3 regions of the [Bacillus] caldolyticus genome follow, and region 1 is predicted to be linked to each of the others. Evidence: predicted binding sites of a transcription regulator. Region 1 holds the regulator's gene; each other region holds the start of a gene.
What was found. Region 1 encodes CtsR, which represses protease genes until heat stress. Its sites were predicted from a motif close to ATGGTCAATAAAGGTCAAACA; they were not measured.

Region 1 (8,054 bases):
GACTGCCAAACAGCACGTCGGCGGCCGGCGCCTTCACGAGCGTTTCCTCCACCCAGCGAATCATGTCGACCACATAATCGACAAGCCAAAACGTCAACAAAAAGAAAACGACTGCCCCCAGCACCGCCAGCGTATAAGAATTATTGAGAAGCGGCATGCCGCTCACATTCATCACCTTAAGCAAGTCAGGAAAAAACATGGCGCCTAACGTTCCGCCCACGGCGAGGAAAAATAATTGCACAATGCGTTTGACCATCAGCCCATCTTCACCTCCCTATTTAACATTATAAACAGTTTCCAATGTTTGAAACCAATTGGAAGGCAATTTTTAATCGTTTTTGAACATTCGACATCTGCTTGTAACAATAGCAGAAAACGCCGGCCAAACGCCGTAGTTGTTTCGGATCTCCCTACTATATTTTTACGTACATCAGAGCGAAAAGGTTCAATCCTTTTAGGCTGTTTATGCCTCTGCTTGAGCACTTAAGAATGAAGAGGCGATGAATTTTTGATCGCTCATATCCCCTTGGACACGAAGAAGCGGGCCGCGCAGGCGAAAGAGCGATTAACACATTGTATGCTCAAGCGCCTCGGCCACATGCGAAACACCGATCACTTGCACACCTTTTGGCGGCTGCCAGCCGGCTAAATTGTTTTTTGGCACAATGATGCGGGAAAAGCCTAATTTTACCGCCTCCTGCACGCGCTGTTCGATGCGCGAGACGCGGCGCACCTCTCCAGTTAAGCCGACTTCGCCGATAATGACATCCGCCGGATTCGTCGGCCGATCGCGAAAGCTCGAGGCGATGCTGACAGCGACCGCCAAGTCAATTGCCGGCTCATCAAGCTTCACGCCGCCCGCCACTTTCAAATAAGCATCTTGGTTTTGCAACAGCAGCCCAACCCGCTTTTCGAGCACGGCCATCAAAAGCGACACACGGTTATGGTCAAGGCCGGTCGCCATCCGTCTCGGGTTGCCGAAGCTCGTCGGCGAGACGAGCGCCTGGATTTCCACGAGCACCGGCCGCGTCCCTTCCATCGCCGCCACGACCGTCGAGCCAGCCGCTCCGCGCGACCGTTCTTCTAAAAACACTTCTGATGGGTTTTCCACTTCCTTCAGCCCAATGTCGCGCATCTCAAAAATGCCGATTTCGTTCGTTGAGCCAAAACGGTTTTTCACCGCTCGCAAAATGCGATACGTATGGTGTCGCTCCCCTTCAAAATAGAGAACGGTGTCCACCATATGTTCGAGCAGGCGCGGCCCGGCGATCGCCCCTTCCTTCGTCACATGACCGACGATAAAAATGGCAATGCCTTTTGTTTTCGCCAGCTTCATCAGCTCGGCCGTGCATTCGCGCACTTGGGCGACGCTGCCCGGTGCAGAGGAAATATCGGTGCGATACACCGTCTGAATCGAATCAATGATGACACAAGCAGGTTGAACCGTTTCAACCGCTGCCACAATGTATTCCAAATCTGCTTCCGCCAACACGTACAGCTGATCGCACTCCGCACGAAGGCGTCCAGCGCGCAGCTTTACTTGTTTGACCGATTCCTCACCGGAGACATACAGCACTTGATGCCCAGCGGCGGCCAGCTGCGCCGATGTTTGCAAAAGCAACGTTGATTTGCCAATGCCAGGGTCGCCGCCGATCAAAACGAGCGAACCTTTGACGATTCCACCGCCCAGCACGCGATCGAGCTCCGCGCTGTTCGTTTTCATGCGCGGCTCTTGCACCGCCTCCACGGCTGTAATCGGGACCGGTTTGGCCGAACCCGCCCGCTCCGAATGAAGAAATGCGCCGCGCACAGTCGGTTTCTCCTGCTCAATTTCCTCAACAAACGAATTCCATGTTTGGCATCCCGGACAGCGTCCAAGCCATTTGGCCGACTCATATCCACACTCTTGGCAAACGAACTTCGTTTTCTTCTTCGCCATCGATCTTAACCCTTTCTGTAACGTTTTCCAACGAAAAAAAGGCATGGGCAGGAAGCTGCCGCATGCCTTTTCTTCCCTCACACGACCGCTTGTTTCGACAATACGACAAACTCCCCGTCTTTGACATCCACGACGACTTTTTGCCCTTTGGCGATCGTGCCTTTTAACAATTCTTCGGACAAACGGTCTTCAACATGCTTTTGCAAGGCGCGGCGCAGCGGGCGGGCACCGTATTCTGGATCGAACCCTTCGGCGGCGATTTTCTCAATGGCGGCCTCCGTCAGCTCAAGATCAATGTCTTGCTCTTTCAGCCGCTTCACGAGCGTATCGGCCATCAATCGGACGATTTGTTTCAGATGGTCTTTTTCGAGCGAATGGAAGACGATGATTTCGTCGATCCGGTTTAAAAACTCTGGACGGAATGCTTTTTTCAGCTCATCCATCACTTTGCTTTTCATATCTTTGTATTGCTGGTTCCCGTCTTGAATGTTGAAGCCAACGTACTTATTCCGTTTCAGCGCATCGGCGCCGACGTTGGACGTCATGATGATGATCGTGTTGCGGAAGTCGACCGTCCGCCCTTTCGAGTCAGTCAGCCGCCCATCTTCCAACACTTGCAGCAAAATATTGAACACGTCCGGATGCGCTTTTTCCATCTCATCTAACAGGACAACCGAATACGGCTTGCGGCGCACTTTTTCCGTCAGCTGGCCGCCTTCTTCATAACCGACATACCCCGGCGGCGACCCGATGAGCCGCGATGTCGAGTGTTTTTCCATATACTCGGACATATCGATGCGAATGAGGGCGTCTTCATCGCCAAACATCGCTTCTGCCAAGGCTCGAGCCAACTCCGTTTTCCCAACCCCGGTCGGACCAAGGAAAATGAACGAACCGATCGGGCGTTTCGGGTCTTTCAGGCCAGCACGGGCGCGGCGCACCGCTTTGGCGACCGCTTTGACCGCCTCGTCTTGGCCGACGACACGCGAATGCAAAATTTCTTCCAGCTTGAGCAGCCGCTCCGTTTCCGTCTCAGCGAGCTTCGATACCGGAATGCCGGTCCAACTCGAGACGACCGCGGCGATGTCTTCGACCGTCACTTCCAAATTTTCTTGGCCTTGTTTTTCTTTCCACGCACGTTTCGTTTCCTCCAGTTCTTCGCGCAGCCGCTGTTCCATATCGCGCAGCGACGCCGCTTTCTCAAACTCTTGGCTTTGCACGGCCGCGTCTTTTTCTTTCCGCACTTCCTCGAGCTTTTGTTCAAGTTCTTTCAATTTCGGCGGTGCGGTGAACGAACGAAGGCGCACTTTCGAGCAAGCCTCGTCGATCAAATCGATCGCCTTATCCGGCAAGAAACGGTCGGTAATGTAGCGGTCGGACAACTTGACGGCTTGCACGATCGCCTCGTCGGAAATCGAAACGCGGTGGTGCGCTTCATACCGATCGCGCAACCCTTTTAAAATTTGGATCGATTCTTCCACTGTCGGTTCATCAACGTAAATCGGCTGAAAGCGGCGTTCAAGCGCGGCGTCTTTTTCAATATATTTCCGGTATTCATCGAGCGTTGTCGCGCCGATGCATTGAAGCTCCCCGCGCGCCAACGCCGGTTTCAAAATGTTCGACGCGTCGATCGCTCCTTCCGCCCCACCGGCGCCAATTAATGTATGCAGCTCATCGATAAACAAGATGATGTTGCCCGCTTGACGAATTTCATCCATCACTTTTTTCAGTCGGTCTTCAAATTCTCCACGGTATTTCGTTCCGGCGACGACTGTCCCCATATCGAGCGTCATGACCCGCTTGTCGCGCAGCGTTTCCGGCACTTCGTTATTGACGATTTGTTGGGCTAACCCTTCAGCAATGGCCGTTTTCCCAACGCCCGGCTCGCCGATCAACACCGGATTATTTTTCGTCCGCCGGCTTAATACTTCAATGACGCGCTGAATTTCTTTACTGCGGCCGATGACCGGGTCCAGCCGCCCTTCGCGGGCAATCGCTGTCAAATCGCGGGCGAGGCTGTCAAGCGTCGGAGTGCTCACGTGCGAAGCACCGCCGCCATGGCCTGACATCGACTCATTGCTGCCAAGCAGCTGCAACACTTGCTGGCGCGCTTTGTTCAAGCTTACTCCCAAGTTGTTCAGCACGCGGGCGGCCACCCCTTCGCCTTCGCGGATCAACCCAAGCAAAATATGTTCTGTGCCGACGTATGAATGGCCGAGCTTCCGCGCTTCATCCATCGACAGCTCAATCACTTTTTTCGCCCGCGGCGTATAGTGGATCGTATGCGACACTTCACTGCCACGGCCGATGAGCGATTCGACTTCTTTTTGAATTTTATCTGGGCCGAGCCCAAGCGCCATGAGCGCCTTAGCCGCGATCCCCTCGCCCTCGCGGATGAGGCCGAGCAAAATATGTTCTGTGCCGATATTGTTATGGCCGAGGCGAATGGCTTCTTCCTGCGCCAGCGCCAGCACTTTTTGCGCCCGTTCCGTAAATCTGCCAAACATCATCGTTCATCACCCTCCATCTTTCTTCGTTCCTCCATCTTTAAACGCTCCCGGATCAGCGCCGCGCGGCGGACGTCCCGTTCTTCAGGGCGAAGCGCCCCGCCGGCATATTGCTGCAAAAATCCCGGCTGCGTCAAAATCATCAGCTCATTTAAAATGTTGCGCGAGATGTTCTTGATATATCCTAGATCAATCCCTAAGCGAACATCGGACAGACATTGCGCCGCTTCTTTCGATTCGATGACGCGGCAGTTGGCCAGTATGCCGTATGAACGGAACACCTTGTCTTCTAATTGTATGCCCAAAGTTTTCACTAATGCCTGACGAGCCGCTCTTTCTTGGGCGATCAGCTGCTGAACGATCGTATGCAAATCAGCAACAATGTCTTCCTCCGATTTCCCAAGCGTGATCTGGTTGGAAATTTGGAATATATTTCCCAACGCTTCACTCCCTTCACCGTATGTTCCACGGACAACAAGCCCAAGCTGGTTGATGGCAGGAATAATACGGTTAATTTGCTGCGTCAGCACAAGCGCCGGAAGATGCATCATCACCGAAGCCCGCAATCCCGTCCCGACATTGGTCGGGCAGCTCGTTAAATAACCAAGCCGCTCGTCAAAGGCATAGTTGACATACCCTTCAATCCAATCGTCCAATTCGCTCGCCGCCTCGAGAGCCTCAGCAAGCTGCAACCCCGGGAATAGGCATTGGATGCGGATATGATCCTCCTCGTTGATCATGATGCTGATTTCTTCATTTTCCGAAAGCAGACAAGCGCCAAACGGCGAATCCTCAGCCAGATGCGGACTAATTAAGTGTTTTTCTACCAATACCCGTTTTTCAATCGGCTGAAGCTCCGACATTTTCAACAACTCGAAGCGGCCTGCCCCTCCGTAAGAACGATGGGCGAACGTCCGTTCAAACAACGCGACGATTTGCATCGCTTCTTCACTGCTAAACAGCGTTGGAAAACGAAAGTCAACGATGTTGCGCGCCAGTCGGATGCGACTGCTTAAGACGATGTCCGAATCCGGCCCCTCTTGGCTCATCCACGCGCTGACCGCCGTATTGAAAAACTTCTCGAACGACATACCGCTTACATATCCCCCTCTCCGCGTCGACGCAGTTCATCCTCCAACGAGCGGATTTGGTCGCGCACCTCGGCCGCCCGCTCGAATTCCTCACGAGCAACGAGCTCCTGAAGCTTTTGTTTCAACATAGCAAGTTGCTTGCGCAAATGGAGAACGCCGCCTTTTCGCTTCGGAATTTTTCCTGAATGAGCGGTATTGCCGCTATGGAGCCGTTTCAAAATCGGCGGCAAGTAGCGTGCAAACGTCCGGTAGCAGTTAGCGCAGCCGAACCGCCCGATTTGTGTGAATTGATGGTATGTCATTTGGCACGTCTCACATTGAAGTACATCCGGGTTCGGAAACGCGTTCGCCGTCATCTCTTTCATCGGCGCTTGAAAGTTAAGAAGCCCCGCCAACAAGTTGTTGAGTGAAAAATCATCATTGCCGTAGAACGTAAACATATGGCCATGCTCTCTGGCACATTGCTCGCAAAGATGGAACTCCGTTTTCTCTCCGTTTACAATTTTTGTAAAGTGCATCGTGGCCGGCCGCTGCTTGCATTCTTGGCAAATCAATGCCTCCCCCTCCCCCTATTTGTATTTCAGCGACGTCAGCATCGCTTTTAACATGCGGGCCCGCAGTTCGTCCCGCTCGGGCAAATCGATATATAAAACAGAACGATCCATAGCGCTTAACATAATTTTCGCTTCCCGCTCCGAAATTACCTTTTCTTCAACGAGACGTTTTACCACATCTTCGGCATTCGATTGGCTGATGCGGTGGCCGACAAGCTCGAGCAGCTGGTCAATAAGCTGTGCTTCACTCTTTGTCTTCACTTTCATAATGCGGATATACCCACCGCCACCGCGCTTGCTTTCAACGATGTACCCTCTTTCAAGGGTAAACCTCGTATTGATGACATAGTTGATCTGCGACGGAACACATTGGAATTTATTAGCGATTTCGCTTCGTTTAATTTCAACGATATCTTGGTCGCTCATATTGAGCACTTGCTTTAAATATTGCTCAATGATGTCGGAAATGTTCGGCACTCTACCTACCACCTTCCTTACAACCAAGCTGCCTGGCGATGGGCCGTCCGCTGACCAGGACACCCCACTGCCTATTTGTTGACTTTGACTATATTTGACCTTACTCTTACTATACAATGTATTACGGAAAATTTCAAGAGTGACCAAAGAAGGAAAACTAACTATAGAATATCCGTTTTTTTGGACAATAAAACGTCAAGCAGCCGAATAAATGAAAAAGCACGCCTTTTCTTCCAAGGAAAGAAAAGACGTGCTTTCCATTTTGCCTAGCAGCGACCTACTCTTGCAGGGGCGCTGGCCCCAACTACCATCGGCGCTGGAGGGCTTAACTTCCGTGTTCGGGATGGGAACGGGTGTTTCCCCTCCGCCATAGCCACTAGGCAATGATGATCATCTTGGACAGTAATTATTATATCCATCCTGTTGGATTTGTCAACAGGATGTTCATTCCCTCAAAACTAGATAACCGTTGGAAGAAGCCGCTCATAGGTCAAGCCCTCGATCGATTAGTATCCGTCAGCTCCACGTGTCGCCACGCTTCCACCTCGGACCTATCGACCTCGTCATCTTCGAGGGATCTTACCCGCTTTGCGCGGTGGGAAATCTCATCTTGAGGGGGGCTTCACGCTTAGATGCTTTCAGCGCTTATCCCGTCCGCACATAGCTACCCAGCGGTGCCCCTGGCGGGACAACTGGTACACCAGCGGTGCGTCCATCCCGGTCCTCTCGTACTAAGGACAGCTCCTCTCAAATTTCCTCCGCCCGCGACGGATAGGGACCGAACTGTCTCACGACGTTCTGAACCCAGCTCGCGTACCGCTTTAATGGGCGAACAGCCCAACCCTTGGGACCGACTACAGCCCCAGGATGCGATGAGCCGACATCGAGGTGCCAAACCTCCCCGTCGATGTGGACTCTTGGGGGAGATCAGCCTGTTATCCCCGGGGTAGCTTTTATCCGTTGAGCGATGGCCCTTCCATGCGGAACCACCGGATCACTAAGCCCGACTTTCGTCCCTGCTCGACCTGTCCGTCTCGCAGTCAAGCTCCCTTGTGCCTTTGCACTCTCCGAATGATTTCCAACCATTCTGAGGGAACCTTTGGGCGCCTCCGTTACCTTTTGGGAGGCGACCGCCCCAGTCAAACTGCCCACCTGACACTGTCTCCCACCCCGCTAAGGGGTGCGGGTTAGAATTTCAATACCGCCAGGGTGGTATCCCACCGCCGCCTCCACCGAAGCTGGCGCTCCGGCTTCCCAGGCTCCCACCTATCCTGTACAAGCGATACCAAAATTCCATATCAGGCTGCAGTAAAGCTCCACGGGGTCTTTCCGTCCTGTCGCGGGTAACCTGCATCTTCACAGGTAGTATAATTTCACCGGGTCTCTCGTTGAGACAGCGCCCAAGTCGTTACACCTTTCGTGCGGGTCGGAACTTACCCGACAAGGAATTTCGCTACCTTAGGACCGTTATAGTTACGGCCGCCGT
Region 2 (8,054 bases), 740 kb from region 1:
TTGCAACAATTAAAACCGCTCGTGAAAAAGATCACCTCGCTCGTCGACTTATTGAAAAAATAGCAGACGCACCGGTCGATGCGTCTGCCCTTGTCGTTTACGGGAGTTCATTGTATTGGCAGAAAAATTGCCCGATTTGTCGAGCCAGTTGGCGCCGTTTCTCCGGCAGCTCGTAAACGACGCGCACCCGGTTGTTTGTCGTTTTCATCCATTGTTCATATTTACGGCTATGCAAGGCGGATGGATACGGGCTCACTCCGGCCAGCTGCCAAATCGTCACCGGAACGTCATGAGGACTGAGAAAGAGGGACGGAACAGCCTCGGGCACCTCCTCTTCTTTCAAGCCATAGGCAGTCGCGATTTCCCTCACCATCCGCCGGTACACGAATGGATGTTCCTGTTCATAGTCAAGCTGGGCGCGAACATCAAGGCAAGGGTTGATCATGGCGACGGCGCGGATTTGACTTGGCATGGCGCCAAGCAGTTGCAAGGCAACGAGCGCGCCCATTCCTTCGGCAACGATATAGATGCGCTGGTTCACAATTTCGCTTTTCAACACCGAGTAAATGAGTTGGCGCGCCAGCCGGACCGCTTTCGGACTTCCCCAATGCCGGCCGTACAAATGGGACGAAAAGACCGTATACCCACGTTCCAACCAATCTTCCAGCCATTGGCGCCGCCCCGGATGCTCGAGCCAAAAACTCGTCTGTTCGTTCACAAAATGGTCGCCGTCGCCCATTAAAAAAAGGGCAAACCCATTTGGGCGCTCCGGCACGTGAACGATGCACCATTGCTCATCGAGTTGAAAAAACCGCCGTTGTCCTGCCATCGTTTCCATTCACCCTTGTTTGGCAATGCATAATGGTACAGTATACGATATGCGCGGCCAAAAAAAACGTCCGGGTATATGCCTACGTGACAAATTGTGATAAGATAAGAAAAGGAATGACGAGAAGATGGGAGGAACAAAGATGCGCTTGTTTTGGACGTTTTTTTGGACGTTTTTGCTCGTGCAAATGGCAACGTACGTCATGGGCTCGATGCAAGGGATCGGCTATGATTTCGCAACCGGCGCCTTGCTTGGCGTGATCGTGACGATCTTAGTCTTCGTGATTGCAGCCTTGATTCCGGACGAGCCGGCCGGGGATCACCATCATTGATCATTCGCTTCATAAGACAACGCCTTGGGGTGAAAGTCCCAAGGCGTTGTTTTTTGTCATCTTTAACCGAGAATCCTCCCACTTCAACACCTATATAATAGATGCAATTTGAAGCTTTAACATTTGTAGCTTTTACCGAGCATTTGATCGACTGTCGGGCGACCGAACAACGCCGCTTTCAGACCCATGTATGGGTCTGTGAAGCGGGTGGTTGTTCGGTCTTCCGTCACGCCTTGGCGTGACGGAGGCAAGCCTGTGGCTTGCCTTCGACAGTCGAAAAATGGACAAGCGACTTTTCCATCAAGGATATGTTAAACTTTTTCGTTGCATCTATATAGGTGTAAGTGGAGGAGCATTCCATCCATATTGATCTGGGCTTGTGTTTTCCGCCCATGCTCAAACAATGCGACCAACCCCGGCAGACAAGAAGCACGTCTCTCCGCGTCGTCGGCGCCCCCTTCAGCTCGTTTACGCCGACGGACGAATGGCGATCTGCCCGTTGTCAACATCGACCGTGACGGTGCTGTAATCTTTCACCCGCCCAGCGATCAGCTCTTTCGCAAGCGGCGTTTCGATTTGCTTTTGCATAAACCGTTTGAGCGGGCGGGCGCCGTATACTGGGTCGAAGCCCGCTTCGGCGATGTATTGCTTCGCCGCTTCGGTCAGCACGAGTTCGATATGCCGATCGGCCAAACGGGCCGACAGCTCGCGGGCGAACTTTTCGACGATGCCTTTCACTTCATTCATCGACAATGGCTTAAATAAGACGATATCGTCGATCCGGTTTAAAAATTCTGGGCGGAAATGGGCGCGCAGTTGTTCGAACACTTGTTTGCGCGTTTCTTCATCGATGTCGCCATGTTTGTTTTCTAACAACAGCGGCGATCCGATGTTCGATGTCATAATGACGACCGTGTTTTTAAAGTCGACCGTCCGCCCTTGCGAATCGGTGAGCCGTCCGTCATCCAGCAGCTGCAACAGGATGTTGAACACTTCCGGATGAGCTTTTTCGATTTCATCGAACAACAGAACGGAATACGGCTTGCGCCGCACCGCCTCGGTCAGCTGGCCGCCTTCCTCATAGCCGACATAGCCGGGCGGCGCTCCGATCAAGCGGGAGACGGCGTGTTTTTCCATATACTCGGACATGTCAAGACGGATGAGCTGCTCCTCACTGTCAAACAGCGCCTCGGCGAGCGCTTTGGCCAGTTCCGTTTTGCCGACGCCGGTCGGTCCGAGGAACAAAAACGATCCGATCGGGCGGTTCGGGTCTTTCATGCCGGCCCGCGCCCGCAAGACGGCGTCAGCGACAAGCTCGACCGCTTCGTCTTGACCGATGACCCGTCTATGCAGCAATTCATGAAGGCGAAGCAGCTTTTCCCTCTCTCCCTCGACGAGGCGGGTGAGCGGAATGCCAGTCCAGCGTGACACGATTTCGGCAATCTCTTCTTCCGTCACTTCCTCGCGCAGCAATTTCCCTTCACTTTGCTCACTGATTTCTTGCTCGAGCTGTTTGAGTTGCTTTTCCAACTGCGGAATGCGGCCATGGCGAAGCTCCGCCGCCTTGTTTAAATCATACTCGTTTTCCGCCTCTTCCAGTTCGCGTTTTGCCCGCTCGAGCGCCTCGCGCAAACGGCGGACGCGGTCAAGCGCCTCTTTTTCTTTTTGCCATTGCGCTTTCATGGCGTTCGCCTTTTCACGCAAATCGGCAAGTTCTTTTTGCAATGCCGCAAGCCGCTCGCGGCTCGCTTCATCCGTTTCTTTGCTTAAGGCCGCCTCTTCAATTTCAAGCTGCATGACGCGGCGCATCACTTCGTCCAGCTCCGACGGCATCGATTCCATTTCCGTCCGGATCGTCGCGCACGCTTCATCGACCAAATCGATCGCTTTGTCAGGCAAAAAGCGGTCAGAGATGTAACGGTCGGACAAAACGGCGGCCGCGACGAGCGCGCGATCGTGGATTTTCACTCCATGGTGCACTTCATACCGTTCTTTCAATCCGCGCAAAATCGAAATCGTGTCCTCGACACTCGGCTCTTGGACAAGCACTTGTTGGAAGCGGCGCTCGAGCGCCGGGTCTTTTTCGATGTATTGCCGGTACTCATCAAGCGTCGTCGCCCCGATGCAGCGCAGCTCGCCGCGGGCAAGCATCGGCTTGAGCATATTGCCGGCGTCAATCGCCCCTTCCGCTCTGCCGGCGCCGACGATCGTATGCAGCTCGTCAATAAATAAAATGATGCGGCCGTCGCTTTTTTTGATTTCGTTTAACACCGCTTTCAGCCGTTCTTCAAATTCACCGCGAAACTTTGCTCCGGCGACGAGCGCGCTCATATCAAGAGCGAAAATCGTTTTGTCTTTCAGCCCTTCCGGGACATCTTTGCGCACGATGCGTTGAGCGAGCCCTTCGACAATAGCGGTCTTCCCGACGCCCGGCTCGCCGATCAACACCGGGTTGTTTTTCGTCTTCCGCGACAAAATGCGGATGATGCGGCGAATTTCACTGTCGCGGCCGATGACCGGGTCGATTTTTCCCGCTTTCGCTTCCGCGACAAGGTCGCGCCCGTATTTTGCCAACGCTTCATAGGTTGCTTCCGGATGTGGACTCGTCACGCGTTGATTCCCCCTTACGTTTCTCACTGCCGCTAATAGTGCTTCCTTCGTCAGTCCAAACGACGCCAGCTGCCGAGCGACCGGCTCGGCGCCATGAGGCAACGCGAGCAGCACATGTTCGACCGATATGTACTCGTCTTGCATTCGCTTCGCTTCGTTTTCCGCCTCCTCAAGCAGCCGCGCTAAGGCGGGCGCAACATACAGCTGCCCGTCCGCCCCATGCACTTCAGGCTTTTGGCGAAGCTGGCTGCGAAGCCAGTCAGCGGCCTTTTCCTTGTCGGCGCCGGAAAGCTCCACGAGCCGCGGCGCCAGGCCGCCTTCTTGTTCGAGCAGCGCAATCAGGAGATGCTCGACATCAAGCTGTTGATGATGTCGTTCTTTGGCGAGCGACTGCGCCGCCATCAGCGCCTCTTGCAGTTTTTCCGTCAAACGGCTTGCGTCCATGCCGTTCCCTCCATTTGACCTTCTTTGACCATAAATCATTATAGCCGATCGCGAAGCACACGGCAAATCAAAAGCCACTCCATACTTGGAATGGCTTTTGTTGTGCTTCACGGTTTGCGCAAATACGTCCAATGCCGATTATGGTTCGACGTTTCCGGGAACGTATCGCCGGCTTTCAGTTTCAGCTTTTTCGGGTGTTTTACATTGTCGCCCGTTTCGCCGATTTCAATGTACACGCCGTTGTTCGGCGCTTTATCCCCTGGTTTGAAATGGCGCGGTTGGCCCATTTGTTTCATCCCCCTTGCTTCGATTGCATTTGTTAGCATTCCCGGTTTTGCCGCTGTTCATAAGAAGGGAAATGATGGGGCCGCCGCACACGGAGCGTCAAGCCTTCACAATAAAAACGTTTTTTCTCATGAAAATCCTTTTCCTTGCAAAGAACGAAAAAGGAACTCCCGAAACGGGAATTCCTTTTTCCTATAGGATCGACACTAAAATCGCTTTTTGGGCATGAAGCCGGTTGCCGGCCTGCTCAAATACGACCGAGTTCGGGCCGTCCATGACGCCGGCCGTCACTTCTTCGCCGCGATGGGCCGGCAGGCAATGCAAAAAGAGGTAATCGGGTTTGGCCGCTTTGGCGAGCTCTTCATTCACTTGGTACGGCTGGAACACTTGAAGCCGCTCGGCGCTTTCGCTTTCTTGGCCCATGCTCGTCCATACGTCCGTATAAATCGCATCCGCTCCGGCCACTGCCTCAAGCGGGTCGTGCGTCACAACAACTGTTGCTCCGGTTTTCTCGCCGATCTGGCGCGCTGCCTCGACGTATTCCTCCTTCGGCTCATAGCCTGGCGGACAGGCAATGAAAATATCCATTCCCACTTTGGCTGCGGCCGCAAGCAAGGCGTTGGCGACGTTGTTGCCGTCGCCGACATAGGCGAGTTTGACGCCTTGGAACGTTTTCTTCGCTTCGTAAATCGTCAGCAAATCCGCCAGCGCCTGGCACGGATGATCATCGTCCGTCAAGCCGTTGATGACCGGAACGGACGCATACTCGGCCAATTCCTCGACTTTTTGATGGGCAAACGTCCGAATCATCATGACATCGACGTATTGCGACAAGACGCGCGCCGTATCCGCAATCGTTTCACCGCGGCCAAGCTGCAAATCGTTGCCGTTTAAATACATCGCCTGGCCGCCAAGCTGGATCATGCCGACTTCAAACGACACGCGCGTGCGCGTTGAGGGCTTTTCAAAAATCATCGCCATTGTTTTGCCGGAAAGCGGCGCATACGGCACGCCGGCTTTTTGTTTCGCTTTTAAATCGGCTGCTAGCGCCAACAAGTCCATAATTTCGTCTGTTGAAAAATCGAGCAGCGTTAAAAAATCTCTCCCTTTTAATGACATCACTGCATTCATGCGATCACCGCCTGTTCTGCCTGTTTTTTCTTTTCCAACCAGCCGTGGATCGGCTGCACATCAAGATGATCCACATCGAGCGCCTGCAAGAAGAGCTTCAATGTCTCACGTTCCGTGAAGACGAGCAATTGTCGGGACAACGCAGTCATTCGTTTGTTTGCCTCGTCTTCCTCTTTGCCCAAGTTGATCACCGCGAGCGCCGTGTCGCGCTTCACCCAATCGGCAAACGGGACATCTGACACGATCACAAGCTGTTTCGCTTCGATTTCCGCGGCCAGCGTCTCATCGATGCCGCCAATCACATACATTTCATTGGCGTTTGCTTTCTTTCGCAAGTACGCGTAAAACGCTTTGTACGCCGCTTCTTCCTTCGTCGCGGCGATGCTGATGCCTTCACCGGTCGATTTCATCTCCGGTCCAACCATCGGGTCAACCCCCGGCAGCTTATGGGTCGAAAAGACCGGATACTTTAACACGGCGTACGGCATGACCTCCAATCCGCGAGCTTTTTCGTCAACGATGTCGACGAGTGATTTCCCAAGCAATAACTTTGTCGCAATTTGCGCCAATGGCACGCCGGTCGTTTTGCTGACGATCGGCACCGTCCGGCTGGCGCGCGGATTCACTTCCAGGACGTATACATTGCCGTCCGCAATGACGTATTGAATGTTCATGATTCCTTTAAAGCCAAGTTTTTTCGCAATCCGACCCGCATAGTCGATGATTTTCGCTTTTTCTTCGTCTGTGAGCGTCTGCGCCGGCAGCCAAGCATAGCTGTCGCCGGAGTGGACGCCGGCTTTTTCGACATGTTCGATAATCGTCGGCAGTAAAATGTCCGTCCCATCCGTGGCGATGTCGGCCTCCGCCTCTTTCCCGTCCAAATACGCATCGATCAAAATCGGATATGTCAACTCGCCTTGCTCAATCAAAGCGGCGAGCTGCGCCTCGCTATGGACGATAAACATGCCGCGGCCGCCGATGACATACGACGGGCGAAGCAGCACCGGGCAGCCGATCTCGGCCGCTTTGGCGGCGAGCTCCTCGGCGTTGTTCGCCATCAAGCCCGGTACGTGCGGGATGTCAAGCTCCTCAAGCAACTGGTAAAAACGATCGCGATCCTCAAGCTGGTCAATCATATCGTACGTGACGCCCAACAGCGGCACACCTGCTTCTTCGAGTCCTTTGACCAAATTGATTGCCGTCTGTCCGCCAAACTGAACGATGACATGCTTGATTTGTTCCGCTTCAATGACATCCAAGACGCTCTCTAAGGTAAGTGGCTCAAAGTAAAGGCGGTCGGCGACGGCAAAGTCCGTGCTGACGGTTTCCGGATTGTTGTTGATCATCACCGTTTCATAGCCTTCTTTTTGCAAGGCGAACACGCTATGAACGGAGCTGTAGTCAAACTCAATGCCTTGGCCGATGCGAATGGGTCCAGCTCCAATGATCAGCACTTTCTCCTTGCCGCTCGCTTTCTTCCGCTCGTCTTCGCCGAAATAGGTTGAGTAGTAATAATCCGTTTCCGAATGAAATTCGGCCGCGCACGTGTCGACCATTTTGTATGACGGCACGATGCCAAGTTCCTTCCGCTTGTTGCGCACATCAAGCTCCGTCACGCCCCACGTTTCGGCCAAAAAGGCGTCGCTTGCCCCTTTTTCTTTCAAGAAGCGCAACGTCGGCTCATCGATCGTATCGATCGTGGTGGCTGCCGCCTGTTTTTCGAGCGCCACGAGCCGTTCGAACGAAGCAAGGAAAAAGCGGTCGATTTTCGTCCATTCGTGAATGGCTTCGACCGCCACCCCGCGGCGGAGCAGTTCCAACATGGCGAAAAAGCGGCGGTCGTCTTTGTCGACAAGCAGCTGTTTCAGCTCGTCATTCGTTTTCGTCGAAAGCTCCGGCAAAAACAGTCCGTTGTTTTTTCCTTCGAGCGACTGCACCGCTTTTTGGAACGCCCGCTCCATATTGCGATCGATCGCCATCACTTCTCCGGTCGCTTTCATTTGCGTACCGAGCTTCCGGTCCGCGTGCGGGAACTTGTCAAACGGCAAGCGCGGAAACTTGACGACGACGTAGTCCAAGGCCGGCTCGAAGCTGGCGTACGTCGTTTTCGTCACCGGATTGACGAGTTCCGCGAGCGTATAGCCAACCGCCAGCTTCGCCGCAATGCGGGCGATTGGGTAGCCGGTCGCTTTCGAGGCGAGCGCTGACGAGCGGCTGACGCGCGGGTTGACTTCGATTAAGTAATATTGTTTGCTGTTCGGGTCAAGGGCGAACTGAATGTTGCAGCCGCCGATGATCCCTAATGCGGAAATGATCTTCACCGCCGACGAACGGAGCATTTGGTACTCCTCATCGGTCAACGTCTGCGACGGTGCGACGACGATCGAATCGCCCGTGTGGATGCCGACTGGATCGACGTTTTCC
Region 3 (8,054 bases), 530 kb from region 1:
GAAATAGTAGCCGAACGCCTCGGCGACCGCATGGCGGGCGATGATGTTCTCCATCTCTACAGGCGGCGTCTTCCGCCGCTTGGCCATCGTCACCGCTTCACCGATGCCATGGACGACCATGCGGCATGATTGGATGAGCTCAAGCACTTCTTTCACCGCCGGCTCTTCGACAAGCGACGCGTACGCTTCATCGCTCAGCTGGTCAGGCACGTGCAGCAACCGATAGCGGCCCATCGCTTTTTCCGCCATTTTCGCACAAATCGTGTTCGCCTGATTCTCGACATCTTCGCCAAGGCCGCCGCGCGCCGGCACGAACAACACATCGCGAAGCTTCGAATCCGGCGTCATCATCTCCGCGACCGCCGCCATCGTCGTTCCGCCGGCCACGGCGACGATGTCCCCGGGCTCAAGCAGCTCCTTCATGCAGGCGACACACGCTCTACCCATTTCTTTTTTTACCCAAGGGGAACGGTCGCTATCCCCGGCAACGACAATCACCCGCGGAATGCCGAGCTGTTCCTGCAGCGCGGCTTCCAGCTCTTTGAGTCCGAGCGCTTCCCGCATCAAATCATTGAGCGTATGAAGGAGCGCCTGGCCTTCCTCCGTCAACCGCATGCCCGACACATCGGCGGAAAGCAAGTTTTGTCCTTTCAAAAATTCTGTTTCCGACCGGAGCACCCGCTCACTCATGCCGAGGCTCGCCGCCAGCGCCCGCCGCCCGATCGGCGCCATAAGCGAAATGGAGTGCAAAATTTGATATCGTTTTTGCATAACGTCAAGCAAGTCAGGCAATAATTTTTTTTGTGCCTCCAATAACGGCTGCATGGATCCTTTCTCCTCGATTGAATATAGGGACATCTTATGTCCCGGTATGACATATTATGTCCCGCAGTGCCATAAAAAATTCCTCCCGCGCCATTTTCATTATAGCAGGAGGACGATAGCCGTTCAACTGTTTTGCGCCCGCCGCAACCGTTTTCTCACCGCTTCTTTTTCAATCGCTCCCCAGCCGATTTCTTCGCCATCCAATTCCACAACCGGGATCATCAGCTGATATTTTTCCAGCAGTTCATCATCTTTGTAAATATCAATTTCTTCCAGCGTAAACGAATAGTCCGCCCGCAGCTCCGTCAAAACGGCTTTCGCTTTGTCGCAGAGCGGGCAATTCGTTTTCGTATACAATCGGATATGCATTCATTTCTTCCTCTCTTTCTACAGCAGTTGCCGTTTCGATTGGCCGCCCGTTACGGCAGGCCGATATATTGCCTCCGCTTTGCCGAAGACGGGATGCGCAGCTGCTCGCGGTATTTGGCGACCGTGCGGCGCGAAATGGCGATGCCGTGCCGATCGCGAAGCAAATCAGCAAGCTGTTGGTCAGACAGCGGCGCCCGCCGATCTTCCTCGGAAATAAGGGCCTCAATGATCGCTTTCACGCGGGCGGACGATGCCGCTTCATCCCCTGCGGCCGTCGCGGCGTTTGAAAAGAAACGGCGCAGCTCCACGGTGCCAAACGGCGTTTGCACATATTTATGCCGGACCGCGCGGCTCACCGTCGATTCATGAACGCCGAGCTCCTCGGCCACCTCGCGCATCGTCATCGGCTTGAGCGCCGAAAGCCCAAACTCCAAACACGAGCGCTGGCGGTCGATGATGACGGCCGTCAAATGGAGAAGCGTCTGTTTCCGTTGCTCCAAACTTTTCGCGAGCCATGTAAACTGCCGATATTTTTCTTTGATAAACTGTTCGGCATGCCGGTCGCCAGATGCAGCGATGCGCCGCTCGTAATCCCGATTCCATCCGAGCTCCGGATGGATGTCATCATTATAGGCGGCCATCCAGTCCCCTTCCGCCCCGCGGACGACGATGACATCCGGCACGACCAAAGGCGGTGTTTCGCTCGAATAGTGAATGCCTGGCCGCGGCTCGAGTGTGCGAATGAGCTCGAAGACGCGTTGCAGTTCGCCAAGGCTGACGCCAAGCTGCTTGGCCAGCGTTTTCCACGACTTTTCCGCAAAGGGGACAAAATGGTAGCGGACGATCATCTCCGCCAGCTCGTCACGCTCAGGAAGACGTTCAAGTTGCAGCAAGAGGCATTCCGCCAAATCGCGGGCGCCGACTCCCGGCGGGTCGAGCGACTGCACAAGGCGCAGCCCCCGTTCCATCTCTTGTTCCGATGCGGAAAACCGCGCCGCCAGCTCGGCAAGCGGCACGCGCAAATAGCCATCCTCATCGAGCGAGGCAATGAGATAACGGACGATGCGCTCTTCCCGATCGGCCAGCTTCAACGCAGGCAGCTGAGAAAGCAAATGGCCAACAAGTGTCTCTGCGCGGGCGCCAATGTTCTCGAGCCATTGCTTTTGGTCTCTTTCTGTCCGGCTTGGCCGTTGCCGCACCCGGGTGCGGCGAATTTCCAAAAACGGGTTTTCCAGCGACTGTTCATATAAAAACGCTTCCAAATCCACTGCGGAATATTGCAACAGTTCAATCGCCTGCACAAGTTCCTTTGTCAGCGACAACTGCAGCCGCTGCTCTTGCCATAACTCCGCCCTCATCGTCACGCCTCCCTTTCTTTTATTGTACACAACGGGAGCGGGAGGGGGTAGGAGAAATTTTTGACGGCGGAAAGCGGCCTTGGCGACCGCCCGAACCGGCGCCTGTTCAGACGAAAAAACCCAATGCCCCGCCCGAGCCCTTGATTTGGGAACCCTCTCGAGGAAAGCGGCGCGTCCGCTGCTGATCTAAAAGAAAAACAGCCGCCTAGGCGGCTGTTTTGCCTCGGCAGGATTACAACCATATACCAAGTATATGTTTTTTAACCTAAGGGTCTTTATTCCTTCCCATTTCCTCCTCACCGCCCCGCGCACTCGTTTATACGTATCGCGCCGGACCCCATGATCTCCATCCAGTCGCCCCAGGTCATTCCGTCCTTTTTCTTCATGTGGTTTAGCTTTTGTTATCGTTCAATACCTCGTGCAACTTCTACACGTGTATCACCTCACCTACAGCGCCGCCCAATCGGGTGACGCAACGGAAGGAGGATTCGGTTTGCACCTTTCACTTATTAGTGGCATTTACACGACAAAAAACAAAAAACTGTAGTCTGGATGAAGAAAGAGCGCTTCCAGATACTCCGTGGCGCCATACGCTTTGTCTGCGGACAAGGTCCGAATCGTGATCGACGGTTGGCGAAACCGAATCGAAGCCAGCTGCTCCAAACTCGTTTCCTGTTCCGCCATATTGTCACTACTCTGCAAACGTACTCGCATATTTTAGATGAGATGGAACAAAAAGAATCCCGGCAGGTCGATCTCGCGATGGCGGAACTGGATCGTACCAAATAGCCGTGCAAAATTCGTACAAAATTTTTTCGGATTCTATCGGTTTTTTCGGGATTCCCAAAAAATGAAAAACGACCGCAAACGCGGTCGTATCAAGGGATTTGGGAATCTCAATCCGAACTTGTCGGATCGTTGGAACGCCCTCGGCAGGATTCGAACCCACGCTAAGAGAACCGGAATCTCTCGTGCTATCCACTACACTACGAGGGCATGGAAGTTCATGATTTCTCTATTTCGTTCCGTCGCATGTTCTATTATAGCAGGATCGTGCAAAAATGCAAGGGGAAAATGCAATAAAAAAACAGGAAAAATTAGGCCTTTGTTCCTTCCACATCAATGCCACCGCCACAGGCAACTGGTTAAAAAAATAAAAAAGCGGTTATGATGAAAAGAGGGATGTTCCCGCTAGCCGCGAATATGTTATAAAGAATGGGGAAGGTCGTTTTGTTTGACCTTCATTGACCATTCGTGTATGATGAAGGCGTACATATTGATCCATTAGGATGGAAAAGGAGGCGTTTTTGATGTATTTGATTCCGACTGTCATCGAACAGACGAACCGCGGGGAGCGGGCGTACGACATTTATTCGCGCTTATTGAAAGACCGAATCGTGTTCCTTGGCAGCCCGATCGACGACCAAGTGGCCAACTCGATCGTGTCGCAGCTGTTGTTTTTGGCGGCGGAAGACCCGGACAAAGATATTTCCTTGTACATCAACAGCCCGGGCGGCTCGATCACAGCTGGCCTGGCGATTTACGACACGATGCAGTTCATCAAACCGGACGTATCGACAATTTGCATCGGCATGGCCGCTTCCATGGGGGCGTTTTTGCTTGCCGCCGGTGCGAAAGGGAAACGGTTCGCCTTGCCAAACAGTGAAATCATGATCCACCAACCGCTCGGCGGCGCCCAAGGGCAAGCGACGGAAATCGAAATCGCAGCGAAGCGCATTTTGTTCTTGCGCGACAAATTGAACCGCATTTTATCGGAAAACACCGGCCAGCCGATCGAAGTGATCGAGCGCGATACGGACCGCGACAACTTTATGACCGCGCAAAAAGCAATGGAATACGGCATCATTGACCGCGTGCTGACGCGCGCTGATGAAAAATAAGGCATGCACACGTTGGCAGAACCGCTATAGAGCTGCGCCTGCACCGACATTGACGAAAAAAGGCTGCTTCCGACAAAAACGGAGCAGCCTTTTCCATTCCTTTCCCCGCCAGCCCCACACGCTGCTTTACTTTTCCTTTTGCACATAGGCGGCGAGCTTTTCGATCGCTTCTTGCTCATCCGGACCGTCGGCAATGAGCGTGATCACCGCTCCATGGCCGATGGCGAGGCTCATCAAGCCCATAATGCTTTTCGCGTTGACCCGTTTTCCGTCTTTTTCCAAAAACACATCAGCGGAAAAACGGTTCGCTTCTTGGACGAACAACGCCGCCGGGCGCGCCTGCAGCCCGGTTTTTAATTTCACTTCCACTTGTTTTTCCACCATTCTCCATCTCCCCTTTACAGCGATTTATGGAAATCGACCGGCTTTCCAGCCCGCAGCCGCTCCGCGATCTCATCAATTTTGCGCAGCCGGTGGTTGATGCCGGATTTGCTGATTTTTCCACCGGCAACCATCTCCCCGAGCTCTTTCAGCGTCACGTCTTGATGCTCGATGCGAAGTTTCGCGATTTCCCGCAGCTTGGCCGGCAGTGAATCAAGGCCGATCGTCTCGTCGATGTAGCGGATGTTCTCCACCTGGCGAAGCGCAGCGCCGATCGTTTTGTTCAAATTGGCGGTTTCGCAATTGACAAGCCGGTTGACCGAGTTGCGCATATCGCGGACGATGCGAATGTCCTCAAAGCGGAGCAGCGCTTGATGGGCGCCGATGATGTTCAAAAACTCGGCGATTTTTTCCGCCTCTTTTAAATACGTAATAAACCCCTTTTTCCGTTCCAACGTTTTCGCATTTAAAAAAAAGTGGCTGTTCATCAATTCGCATAACGCCCGGTTATGCTCCTCATACAGCGAAAAAATCTCCAAATGGTAGGACGACGTCTCCGGGTTGTTGACCGAACCGCCGGCCAAAAACGCGCCGCGCAAATACGAGCGCTTGCAGCATTTTTTCTTGACGAGCTCCGGGGAAATGTCATGGATGAGCGAAAAATCGCCGTTGACAATGTGAAGTTCACGAAGCAAAGAAGCCGCACCGTCAGTCACGCGGACGATGTAGACGTTGTTTTTTTTCAAGCGCATTTTCTTGCGGACAAACAGCTCGACGGCGACATCGTAGCCCTTTTTCAATAACGTATAAATGCGCCGAGCGATCGCCGCATTTTCCGTCTGGACATCGATGGCCATTCGCCCGCCGGAAAACGACAGTGAACCGTTCATGCGCAAAAGCGCCGACAGCTCCGCGCGCAAGCAGCAAGGCTTCACCTCTAAATGGGTCAATTCCTTTTTCGTTTCCGATGCAAAAGACACGATCGCTCCACCTCCATTCGTTCCCCGCATCCGGCCGGTTGGAGGTGCCTGACTTTCGGCGCGGCCATCGGGAGCATCACCGCCCATAATGGCGCTTTGCGGCCTACTCGGGTCCCGCCTTTAACGGTGAGGGAGAAGCCCGAGAAGAAGGGCGGCGACTTTCGCCGTATTATGGCGAATGACCCCATCCTCGTACGTGACAATATCGTCGCGGATGACTTGCAACGAAAGCCCGCTGCTGTCGTCACGCACCGGCTCGGCCCGCTCCGCCTCGTAGCGGCGGCGGATCGCTTCCGGGATCGCTCCGCTGTTGATGATCACCGCGTCCAAAAACGGGCCGCCAAGATGAGCATGAAGCGCCTCCACATGGTCGCTCACCGTATAGTGCGGCGTCTCGCCGGCCTGAGTCATAATGTTGCATATATATACTTTTTTCGCCTTCGCCTTGCATACTTCCTGCCCGATTTTCGGCACGAGCAAATTCGGCAAGATGCTTGTGTATAGGCTGCCCGGCCCGATGACAATCAAATCGGCGCGGCGGATGGCATCAACCGTCTCCGGCAGCGGCTCAATGTCTTCCGGCGTTAAAAACACCCTCTTAATTTTTTTTCCCGCACTCGGGATTTTTGACTCGCCAGAGATGATGGAACCGTCTTCCATCTCCGCGTGCAAAACGACGCTTTTGTTCGCTGCCGGCAGCACCTGGCCGCGCACGTTCAACACTTTGCTCATCTCACGGATTGCTTTCACAAAGTCGCCGGTGATCGATGTGAGCGCCGCCAAAATCAAATTGCCGAGCGAATGGCCGGATAAGCCGTTGCCGTTTTGAAAACGGTGCTGGAACAGCTCGACAATGAGCGGTTCGACGTCAGACAGCGCGGCCAATACGTTGCGGACATCCCCGGGCGGCGGAATGTGCAGCTCATCGCGCAGCCGCCCGGAACTCCCTCCATCATCGGCGACCGTGACAATGGCGGTCAAATCCAATTCATGCTGCTTCAGCCCCCTCAGCAGGACGGGAAGCCCGGTGCCGCCGCCGATGACGACCAGTTTCGCTGCTCGTTCGTTTCTCATCGGTGTATGTCCTTTCTCCTCTCCATGTCCCGGTGCGAGACAACCGTTTTATAATCATCTGAAAAATGGCGGGCGATATATTCTGCGAGCGCCACCGAACGGTGCTGCCCGCCCGTGCAGCCGATGGCGATCACCAGCTGGCTTTTTCCTTCGCGCTGGTAATACGGCAGCATAAACGACAACAAGTCAATGAGCTTTTCCAAAAACTTTTGCGTTTCCCCCCACTTGAGCACGTAGGACGATACGTCGTCATCCAACCCGGTTTTCGGACGCATATGTTCAATGTAATGCGGGTTCGGCAAAAAGCGGACGTCAAACACCAAATCTGCATCAATTGGAATGCCGTACTTAAACCCAAACGACATGACGTTGATGGTAAACCCGGATTGAGCGTGCGATGAGAACTGGCGGATGATTTTCTCCCGCAGCTCGCGCGGCTTGAGCCCCGTCGTATCGTAAATGATCTGCGCCCGCCCTTTCAGTTCTTCGAGCAGCTTCCGCTCCAAACGGATTCCTTCAAGCGGGGGCTCGTTCGGCGCAAGCGGATGCGTCCGCCGCGTTTCTTTGTAGCGGGCCACCAACGTCGAATCTTGGGCGTCCAAGAACAACACCTGTGGGATGACCCACGCTTGCTCAGCCAGCTCATCGAGCGCAGCGAACAAATGATCGAAAAAGTCGCGGCTGCGCAAATCCATGACAAGGGCGACTTTGTTCATTTTATTCCCGGATTCTTTGACGAGCTCCAAAAATTTCGGCAGCAGCGTCGGCGGCAAGTTGTCAATACAAAAAAAGCCGAGGTCTTCGAAGCTTTGAATCGCCACCGTCTTTCCCGCGCCGGACATACCGGTGATGATGACGAGCTGAATCGGCTGCAGCGCCCCGTTTTGTCCCATCTCCGCCCCTCCTCTCCATCAGCTCGGATCGAGCCGATATGAAAGCAGCTCGAATTCCTCTGTATAGACAAACACCCCGTACATGACCCCTTTGCCTTTCAAGGCGTAATCCAAAATATGATAGTCTCCAGGGGCCATCGGCAGCGTCGAAAGCGTCTCCACCTGATGCCAAGCAAGCGTCCCTTCTTCGGAAGACGGCACGTTTTCACCAATGAAGTCGTCGGCGAAAAACGTAAACATCATCCACTCCGACACCGTTTCATTCCCATTTTT

Region 2: a site for CtsR is predicted at 4,226-4,246, ahead of clpB (ATP-dependent chaperone ClpB). Genes of this name have one in related genera too.
Region 3: a site for CtsR is predicted at 3,784-3,804, ahead of clpP (ATP-dependent Clp endopeptidase proteolytic subunit ClpP). Genes of this name have one in related genera too.

What each region holds. Positions count from the first base shown of each region.
Region 1 covers NZ_CP025074.1:1,921,183-1,929,236, forward strand. Annotated here, with positions in the region: gene CWI35_RS10030 (PIN/TRAM domain-containing protein) at 1-256, opposite strand, end outside; gene radA (DNA repair protein RadA) at 566-1,939, opposite strand; gene clpC (ATP-dependent protease ATP-binding subunit ClpC) at 2,017-4,449, opposite strand; gene CWI35_RS10045 (protein-arginine kinase McsB) at 4,446-5,537, opposite strand; gene CWI35_RS10050 (protein-arginine kinase activator protein McsA) at 5,543-6,091, opposite strand; gene ctsR (transcriptional regulator CtsR) at 6,107-6,568, opposite strand; rRNA gene rrf (5S ribosomal RNA) at 6,833-6,949, opposite strand; rRNA gene CWI35_RS10065 (23S ribosomal RNA) at 7,055-8,054, opposite strand, start outside.
Region 2 covers NZ_CP025074.1:1,179,365-1,187,418, forward strand. Annotated here, with positions in the region: gene CWI35_RS06190 (hypothetical protein) at 1-63, shown strand, start outside; gene CWI35_RS06195 (alpha/beta fold hydrolase) at 98-838, opposite strand; gene CWI35_RS06200 (YjzD family protein) at 972-1,160, shown strand; gene clpB (ATP-dependent chaperone ClpB) at 1,629-4,214, opposite strand; gene CWI35_RS06215 (YjzC family protein) at 4,322-4,501, opposite strand; gene argF (ornithine carbamoyltransferase) at 4,692-5,630, opposite strand; gene CWI35_RS06225 (carbamoyl-phosphate synthase (glutamine-hydrolyzing) large subunit) at 5,627-8,054, opposite strand, start outside.
Region 3 covers NZ_CP025074.1:2,453,986-2,462,039, reverse strand. Annotated here, with positions in the region: gene CWI35_RS12710 (sugar-binding transcriptional regulator) at 1-825, opposite strand, end outside; gene CWI35_RS12705 (glutaredoxin family protein) at 949-1,194, opposite strand; gene rpoN (RNA polymerase factor sigma-54) at 1,245-2,552, opposite strand; gene CWI35_RS18305 (hypothetical protein) at 3,072-3,236, opposite strand; tRNA gene CWI35_RS12690 (tRNA-Arg) at 3,477-3,548, opposite strand; gene clpP (ATP-dependent Clp endopeptidase proteolytic subunit ClpP) at 3,863-4,453, shown strand; gene CWI35_RS12675 (HPr family phosphocarrier protein) at 4,580-4,837, opposite strand; gene whiA (DNA-binding protein WhiA) at 4,852-5,814, opposite strand; gene CWI35_RS12665 (gluconeogenesis factor YvcK family protein) at 5,935-6,888, opposite strand; gene rapZ (RNase adapter RapZ) at 6,885-7,781, opposite strand; gene CWI35_RS12655 (NUDIX hydrolase) at 7,800-8,054, opposite strand, start outside.